Regions from separate parts of the Paenibacillus diazotrophicus genome, predicted to be linked through region 2. Evidence: predicted binding sites of a transcription regulator. Region 2 holds the regulator's gene; the other holds the start of a gene.

Region 1 (4,364 bases), on a different contig from region 2:
TTAATGCGAAGTTATCCAAGCTCATTAAGGCAGAGGGCGGTTACCTGGGAGGGTTCACGGGCCTGAATACAGAGAAGAATTTTTATGTGAAGGACGGGAGGTTGGCCGTATTCTTCCAGCTCTACGAATACACAGCCTACGCTTCCGGGTTCCCAGAGTATGAGTTCACCTTCAAGGAGCTTCTTCCGGATGGAAGCAGCCCATTCGCTGGGCTGAAATAAGGATAGTCTACTATAAAAGAGTAGATTAACCCGCTCCGCTAATGTCGTGTAGGGATACCTTTCCGTGACCAGGCGCTTCTCACATTCATAAGCTATAGGAGAAACTAGCTTATGAAGAGGGGGGAAGGAAATGAGTTATCTGTACACAGCCATTGGCGATTCCCTGACAACCGGATTCGGAGCTCTTCCGGGCAACGGTTTTGTACATGTATACCGCAAAATGGCAGAGAGCCGGCTCCGTGCACCAGTTGGCGCAGCCAACCTTGGCATCAATGGTCTAACTACGGATGCATTGGGGCAGCGTCTAGGCAGTGCACCCATAATGCGCCAAGCGATCCGGGATGCAGATATAATTACATTGTCCATAGGCGGGAACGACCTGATTAAGGCAGCCAAAGCCGTCTCCTTTCGTCCAGGTGACCTGTCTCCAGCGCTGGAACGGGCACTTCGTGAGTGCAAAAGAAATTTCAGCGGGATTATGGGTTCTCTCTGGCAGCTCAAGAACGGCAGCCGCCGCCCCTTTATCATCCGGATGGTTGGACTTTATAATCCTTATCCTCAGTTCACGGAAGCTACAGACTGGGTAAGGCAGTTTAACGGCTATGTAGCGGGCTATAGCAGCAGTGTATGCGGGTTTGCCTCCATCTATCATGAGTTCGCCGGCAATGAGTATGGATTGCTGTCACTGGACCATGTGCATCCAAACGGCAGAGGCTACCGTATAATTGCCGGAAAGCTGGATGCCTTAGGTTACGGCCGGCTGCGGTAACAAACTGCTACTATATAATGCAAAAGAGGCTGCTCAGACCATAATGGTCCAGGCAGCCTCTTTGTATGTTCTTCTGAATTATACGCCGGTAGGCAGCGTCTTCTCGATAACTTTATCGACGATACCATATTCAGCTGCATCAGCAGCACTCATGAAGTAGTCGCGGTCTGTATCCTTTTCGATACGCTCCAGCGGTTGGCCAGTACGTTCGGACAAGATACGGTTCAGTTTGTCGCGAAGCTTAAGGATACGGCGGGCACGGATTTCGATGTCTGTAGCCTGCCCCTGCGCTCCACCCAGCGGCTGGTGGATCATAATTTCACTGTTCGGCAGTGCAAATCGTTTGCCTTTGGCACCGGCATTCAGCAGGAAAGCCCCCATGGAAGCGGCCATGCCCACACAGATGGTGGAGACATCCGGCTTAATATATTGCATTGTATCAAATATAGCCATTCCGGCTGTGATGGAACCGCCAGGGCTGTTCACATACAGGTGAATATCCTTATCCGGATCCTCGGCAGCCAGGAAGAGCATTTGTGCGATGATGGAATTGGCTACCACGTCATTAACCTCCGTTCCGAGGAAAATGATGCGGTCCTTCAGCAGGCGGGAATAGATGTCATAAGCGCGCTCACCGCGGTTGCTCTGTTCTACTACCATAGGAATATAACTCACGTGGAAAACCTCCTTGAATTGGTTCTTCGAATGTGTTCATTTTTACTGTTACCGTATTAACCACATGATAAACAAATTCAAACAAAAAGTCAAAGAAAGTCAAACTTAGTTAATAAAAAAAGAGCCAACAAGTGGCTCTTTGGTTAAGTAGTATAGGTACAGCTGCTAAATTATGTACAAAGATGAAATTAATGGCGCGCCCGCCAAGAATCGAACTTGGATCTCAGGCTTCGGAGGCCTACGTCATATCCATTGGACCACGGGCGCAACAGAAATTATTATAATCCATTTAGGCTGTAAATGCAACGGCTAATCATGTTGCTGCAAAATATCTTTGTTTTCTTCTCCATTGTCAGCCGCAAACGTGCGTGGATATTCGGCAGCCTGGGCTTTTATCTTAGGGTCACGGGACTTTCAGCACTTTCCATTACCCACCAGATGTATAAGATGAAAAGAGGTTGAGAATTATACTCACGGAAGACTTGCACTCCGCGTAATATTTGGGTAGAATATGGGTGGGACTTAAAAAGTTAACCCGGGACATTTTAAGACCATGAACAAGGGAATAAGAGGAAGACGAAGTTGCAGGAGTGAAAGCATGCGTAATTTATTAGAAATCCAAAAGCAGCTTCTGCCTGATCTCATGGAAACCCTTAAGAGACGTTACACGATTCTACATCAGATCATGCTGTCCGATATTATTGGGCGCAGAACGCTTGCCGCTTCGCTCGATATGACTGAGCGGGTGCTGCGCGCCGAGACGGATCTTCTGAAATCGCAAGGGCTCATTGAGATCGAGAGCGTAGGCATGCGCGTAAGCGATGCGGGGCGCAGACTGCTTGACCTGCTGGAGCCAATCGCCAAGAGCCTGTTTGGCCTGGATGATCTGGAAGAGAAAATTCGTACAACGTATGGTCTGAACAAAGTTATTGTGGTCCCTGGTGATTGCGAAACCTCGCCATTCACGAAGCGTGAGCTCGGACGCGCGGGCGCCAAAGCATTGCTTGGTGTACTGCGGTCGGATGATACCATTGCTGTGACGGGTGGTTCAACGCTTGCTGAAATGGCTGATCAGCTCACACCTCCGTTATCTCCTTCCTATAAGAACGCTTGGGTTGTCCCGGCGCGCGGGGGATTGGGTGAGAGCATGGAGATTCAGGCCAACACGATTGCTTCAAAGATGGCCAAACGGATGGGGGCTAATTACCGCCTTCTGCATGTGCCTGATTTACTTAGTGAGGATGCTTACCAGTCCCTGGGGCTCGATGCGAACATTGGGGAGATTGTACAAATTATCCGCAGGTCGCGAATTATTGTGCATGGTATTGGGGATGCCATTGAAATGACCCGCCGCCGTAAGCTGGATGAGGCTACAGTCTCAGAAATCCAGGGAGAAGGGGCGGTTGCCGAATCGTTCGGCTATTATTTCAATGAAGAAGGTCAGGTTGTTCATACTATGCTGACTATGGGGCTCCGCCTAGAGGATATTATCCGCACGGAAGTCGTTGTCGGTATCGCCGGAGGCAAACGAAAGTCCAAAGCCATCCATGCGATGCTCCGTTTCGGGCAGGAGGATATACTCGTTACCGATGAGGCGGCGGCTATCGAAATTGGTAAAGAAATTGACAATCAGGTCCAGGCAGTCCTATAAATTCCACAATATGGGAAGCAAGCAAAGGGTTTATGCATTATACTTAACATTGTTGTCTTGACGAGCCTCACGGCCTGTCTTGAATAAATAAAACGAAATCTAGGAGGAACTATTCAATGAGTGTAAAAGTTGGTATTAACGGTTTTGGACGTATTGGACGCCTTGCATTCCGCCGTATTCAAAATGTAGAAGGTATCGAAGTGGTAGCAATCAATGACTTGACTGACGCTAAGATGCTTGCTCATTTGCTTAAATATGATACAACTCAAGGTAAATTCCAAGGGGACGTTGAAGTACATGACGGCTTCTTCAAAGTTAACGGTAAAGAAGTTAAGGTTCTTGCGAACCGCAATCCTGAAGAACTTCCTTGGGGCGACCTGGGCGTAGATATCGTTCTGGAATGCACAGGTTTCTTCACAACTAAAGAAGCAGCTGAAAAGCACCTTAAAGGTGGAGCTAAGAAAGTAGTTATCTCCGCTCCAGCTACAGGCGACATGAAAACTGTTGTTTACAACGTTAACCATGACATCCTTGATGGTACTGAAACTGTAATCTCCGGTGCATCTTGCACAACTAACTGCCTGGCTCCTATGGCAAAAGTTCTGAACGACAAGTTCGGAATCGTTGAAGGCCTGATGACTACTATCCACGCTTACACTGGCGACCAGAACACACTTGATGCTCCACACGCTAAAGGCGACTTCAGACGCGCCCGCGCTGCTGCTGAGAACATCATCCCTAACACTACCGGTGCTGCAAAAGCAATCGGTCTGGTAATCCCAGCACTGAAAGGCAAACTGGACGGCGCTGCACAACGTGTGCCTGTTGCTACTGGTTCCCTGACTGAGCTCGTTACTGTTCTTGAAAAGAATGTTACTGTTGAAGAACTGAATGCAGCTATGAAAGCCGCTTCCGATCCAGACACTTATGGCTACACTGAAGATGAAATCGTATCTTCCGATATCAAAGGTATGACTTTCGGTTCCCTGTTCGATGCTACACAGACTAAGGTTCTGACTGTTGGCGACAAACAACTGGTTAAAACTGT
Region 2 (4,364 bases):
GAATCTCATCCATAATCTTCTTGAGGCGGTCTTCGAACTCACCGCGGTATTTTGTACCGGCAACCACTGAACCCATGTCCAAAGTCATTACGCGCTTGTCGCGCAACGTTTCTGGAATTTCATTATTGATGATCTTTTGTGCCAAGCCTTCAGCAATCGCTGTTTTACCTACCCCTGGTTCACCGATCAGGACCGGATTATTCTTGGTGCGGCGGCTAAGCACTTGTATTACGCGCTCTATTTCTTTACTGCGGCCAATGACCGGATCCAGATTGCCGTCTTTGGCATAAGCAGTCAGGTCGCGGGCCAGACCATCCAGCGTAGGCGTGCTGACATTGGCTGGAGCACCGCTGTGACTCGAAGTAGCTTCACTGCTGCCCAGAAGCTGCAGGACCTGCTGACGGGCCTTATTCAGGCTGATTCCAAGGTTATTCAGTACACGGGCAGCAACACCCTCGCCTTCACGAATCAGTCCAAGCAGAATATGCTCTGTCCCTACATAAGTGTGGCCCAGCTTACGAGCTTCATCCATCGACAGCTCGATAACCTTTTTGGCACGAGGAGTATAAGCAATGTTTGTAGGCTGTTCTTGTCCCCGGCCGATCAGTGTTTCCACTTCGTCCTGAATTTTCTCAAGACCCAGACCCAATCCGATTAAAGCCTTAGCGGCAATGCCGTCACCCTCACGAATCAGACCGAGCAAAATATGTTCTGTCCCAATGTTGTTATGTCCCAAACGAACGGCTTCTTCCTGCGCCAGCGCCAGCACCTTTTGTGCGCGTTCCGTAAATCTTCCAAACATCATATCCCCTGCACCTCCACGGATAATAAATATCTATAATTAATGTTGTGATCCCAGTGTCTCCCGGAGCAGCTTCGCCCGGTACATATCGCGTTCGGTGGCCGAAAGCTCGTCGCCGAACATTTTTTGCAGAAAACCCGGCTGTGTCTTCACATTAAGCTCATTGAGGACTGAAATGGATGGTCCTTCCAGTATCCCTAGATCTACTCCGAGCCTCAGATCGGATAGCCGTTGGGCAGACTCTTTGAGTTCCATCACCGCCGCATACGACAAAATCCCGTAAGAACGTTTGATTCTGTCTGTAATCCTCAAGGCCGAATCCACCAGCAGACGTTCCCGCGCGTTACGCTCATGCTCAATAATCTGTGTAACTACGCTGTGAAGGTTCTCGATAATTTCACTTTCAGTCTGGCCTAGCGTGATCTGGTTGGAGATCTGAAAGATATTTCCTACTGCCTCGCTGCCTTCTCCATAAATCCCTCTTACCGTAAGCCCTACCTGATTCACAGCGGATAAAATCCGGTTGATCTGATGGGTCATAACAAGTGCAGGCAAGTGGACCATAACCGATGCGCGAAGCCCTGTACCCACATTCGTAGGACAACTGGTCAAATATCCTCTTCGATCATCAAAGGCATAATTGACCGAGCTTTCAAAAATATCATCAATAGCTGTCGCCCTTAGCCAAGCTTCTCTGACCTGCAGACCGGGGAACAGGCACTGAATGCGCAAATGATCCTCTTCATTGATCATAATGCTAACCGATTCATCTTCATTCAGGATGACTGCACCACCCCGTGCCTCATTGGCGAGGTTAGGGCTGATGAGATGCTTTTCTACGAGCACCTTTTTGTCCAGTTCATCAAGCTCATCCAGCTTCAGGAGTTGAAAGTTACCGAAATCGGCAGTTGCTTCTCCCTGAAAAACAGGAGCGAGCTGTTCCAGCACCTCTTCCGACTGCTCCGCCGAAGCCAGCAAAGGGAAGGGTAAATGCTCCAGATTACGGGCGATCCGCATCCGGCTGCTAATGACAATCTCGGAATGGCTGCCACCGCAACGCATCCAGTCACTAAGGGCTTGTTCGGTAAACCGGAGACTTGACATGGCTTATCCCCCCTATATATCAAAGACTTTACTCTTGTGGCATTTCTTTTTCAAGCCTACGGATCTGATCCCTCAGCTCAGCTGCATTTTCAAACTCTTCCTGCGCAATACTTTGCTGCAATTCCTGCTTCAGCTCGTCAATCTGGCGTTTGCACATGATCTTTGCTCCGGCACGTTTGGGCAACTTACCCACATGGGCGGTGCTGCCATGAACCCGTCTGAAGAGCGGATCCAGCGTACTGTCAAAATATTTATAGCAGGAGCTGCAGCCAAAACGCCCAAGCTTGCTGAACTGGGAGTATGTCATTCCGCAATTCTCACATTGCAGGCTTTGTGCGGTCTGAGCCGCTGCATTTTTCTCTTTGCCGGCTCCTTCCAGATCCAGTAGACCTGAGAGCAGACTATGAATGGAGAATCCCCCCGAAGTTCCAGGAATCAGCTCACCCTTCTCCCGTGCACAGCTTTCACAAATATGAAACTCCGTCTTCTCTCCATTCACAATCTTTGTGAAATGAAGTGTCGCCGGTTTGACCCCGCATTCCTGGCAAAGCATAAGCGGTGTCCCTCCTTAAGATTGACCATTATTTGCCCAATAAAGAGATTAGCATAGCCTTCATTAGCTTGGCACGAATCTCATCCCGGTACGGCAGATTAACCGTCAGGCATTCCCGGGAAACAGCAGCGCGCAATAGGCACGCTTCACGCTTGGTTAGAAACCGGGCCTCCTCCAGCTGATAAATCAGCCCTTCGGCGGAATTTTGATCGATATCTTTTCCTATTGTAGAATTGAGATGGGCGTAAAGTGCGACATTCTGGGGCAGCTCAAAACGCTGAATCCGGATGTACCCCCCACCGCCACGTTTGCTCTCAACTACATAGCCCTTTTCCAAAGTAAAGCGTGTACTAATGACATAATTGATCTGAGACGGCACACACGAGAACTGGTCCGCCAGGTCATTGCGCTGAATTTCCACCGTACCTTCGGGACTTTCATGCAAAATATTCTTCAGATATTGTTCGATAATATCAGAGATATTACGCATCATCCATCCTCCAGTATTCAAAGCTTATAGTGCAACTGAGTGCGCATTCCGTCCGGCAATGATCTCTAAAGAACTTAACCCACGGGCAGAGGCCCGAATCGAAACCACATCCCGGAGATACACCAAAAAAGCCATTAATGAAGAGCCGGCCACCATTGTCTCCACTTCCTTCAATACAATGAAATCGAGCTTCGTTGACTTTGACTTTCTTTGACTTTTTTCATATTATAACACATTCTCACTGAATTCCAAGTGGTTGCTTATATTTTTTACGATTTAGGGCGATTGTATTCTGACCTTTGTGAATAAATCCAGCGTTTTGCTAGAGGTTACCATTGAACCTTTTTGTTAAAAAAGGCCCTCCAAGCTTCGTTAGGAAGCAAGGAGAGCTCTAAATTACAGGATTAGAAAAAATCAAATAATGCTGTTTTCCCCTCCGGGATAATCCTTTCAAGCCAGTCCAATTCCGCTGAGTCAGCTGTTAATTGCCCATATCTGGCCAGTTCTCCCGGCCGCTTGTACCCTAGAAGCAGTACAGTCAGCGTGCCAATAGTGCAACTCATATCGGCCGAGGCTTTTTCCCCTTCAAGACGGTTTAGTGTTGCTGTTCCCTCCTCAGTTACACTCCATAACCACAATCCATCATTCCACGGAGCATGTTCATCATCAATATAGAGGGTTCTACTCTCAAGGCGGTTTAAGGCCTGAAAGGTGAAGTTCTCTACAAACGCCTGTGCGTTCACAATCCGTGCCATGAAATATGGATAATTCTCCTGTGGAATGCGCGGATCCGGAAGTAAATAAGGAAGAATATCGTCGGCAGGCACCAGCTTGAGCGAAGCTCCCGTTATCATCGAATCATGGTTGGCAAAAAATGTCCACAAGCCCTGACGCGCTGCTTCGTTCAAGAATATAAATTCATCAATGACCAGCTCATTATTTGTTACTTTGTACAGTGCATATCCTTCCGGATCACCAAGCTTGGAGTAAAAAACACAGTGATGTGTCTGGTCATCCAATACACTCCGCTTCCACCAGTCCGTATCACGCTGCAGAGTTCCATTATACTCAGCGGCAAAGCTGCTATACAGTCTCTCCAATGTTTCAAGCCCCGCTGAGTCACGCTTTACAGTCCCCTGAATTTCAGTTTTCTTTGGAAACTTGTTCACAGGTATGGAGTATTTTTTATATTCGCAATAGACCTCCCAGCCAAACTTACGGTAAAAAGGAATTAAAAACGGATGCAAAAAGGATAATGTCTGACCCGCTTCGTTCATCGTTTGCAGAGTATGCGATAAAAGCTTGGCTACAAGTCCCTGTCTGCGGTTCTCCGGCCATGTAGAAACTCCGGCGATTCCACCCATGGGAACAGCTCTGCCTTGTATATAGACCTGAAGCGGAAGTAATGTCAGCTG

Evidence for each region. The regulator CtsR, encoded in region 2, represses protease genes until heat stress. The targets are predictions, from matches to a motif close to ATGGTCAATAAAGGTCAAACA.
Region 1: the regulator CtsR is predicted to act here: its motif matches at 1,751-1,771, upstream of clpP (ATP-dependent Clp endopeptidase proteolytic subunit ClpP).

What each region holds. Positions count from the first base shown of each region.
Region 1 is NZ_JBGJZN010000011.1:36,421-40,784, forward strand. It holds gene ACAN54_RS27780 (PdaC/SigV domain-containing protein) at 1-221, shown strand, start outside; gene ACAN54_RS27785 (GDSL-type esterase/lipase family protein) at 352-990, shown strand; gene clpP (ATP-dependent Clp endopeptidase proteolytic subunit ClpP) at 1,069-1,665, opposite strand; tRNA gene ACAN54_RS27795 (tRNA-Arg) at 1,858-1,932, opposite strand; gene ACAN54_RS27800 (sugar-binding transcriptional regulator) at 2,264-3,316, shown strand; gene gap (type I glyceraldehyde-3-phosphate dehydrogenase) at 3,433-4,364, shown strand, end outside.
Region 2 is NZ_JBGJZN010000013.1:60,594-64,957, forward strand. It holds gene clpC (ATP-dependent protease ATP-binding subunit ClpC) at 1-805, opposite strand, end outside; gene mcsB (protein-arginine kinase McsB) at 842-1,906, opposite strand; gene mcsA (protein-arginine kinase activator protein McsA) at 1,935-2,459, opposite strand; gene ACAN54_RS28835 (CtsR family transcriptional regulator) at 2,488-2,949, opposite strand; gene ACAN54_RS28840 (hypothetical protein) at 3,008-3,163, shown strand; gene ACAN54_RS28845 (GNAT family N-acetyltransferase) at 3,354-4,364, opposite strand, start outside.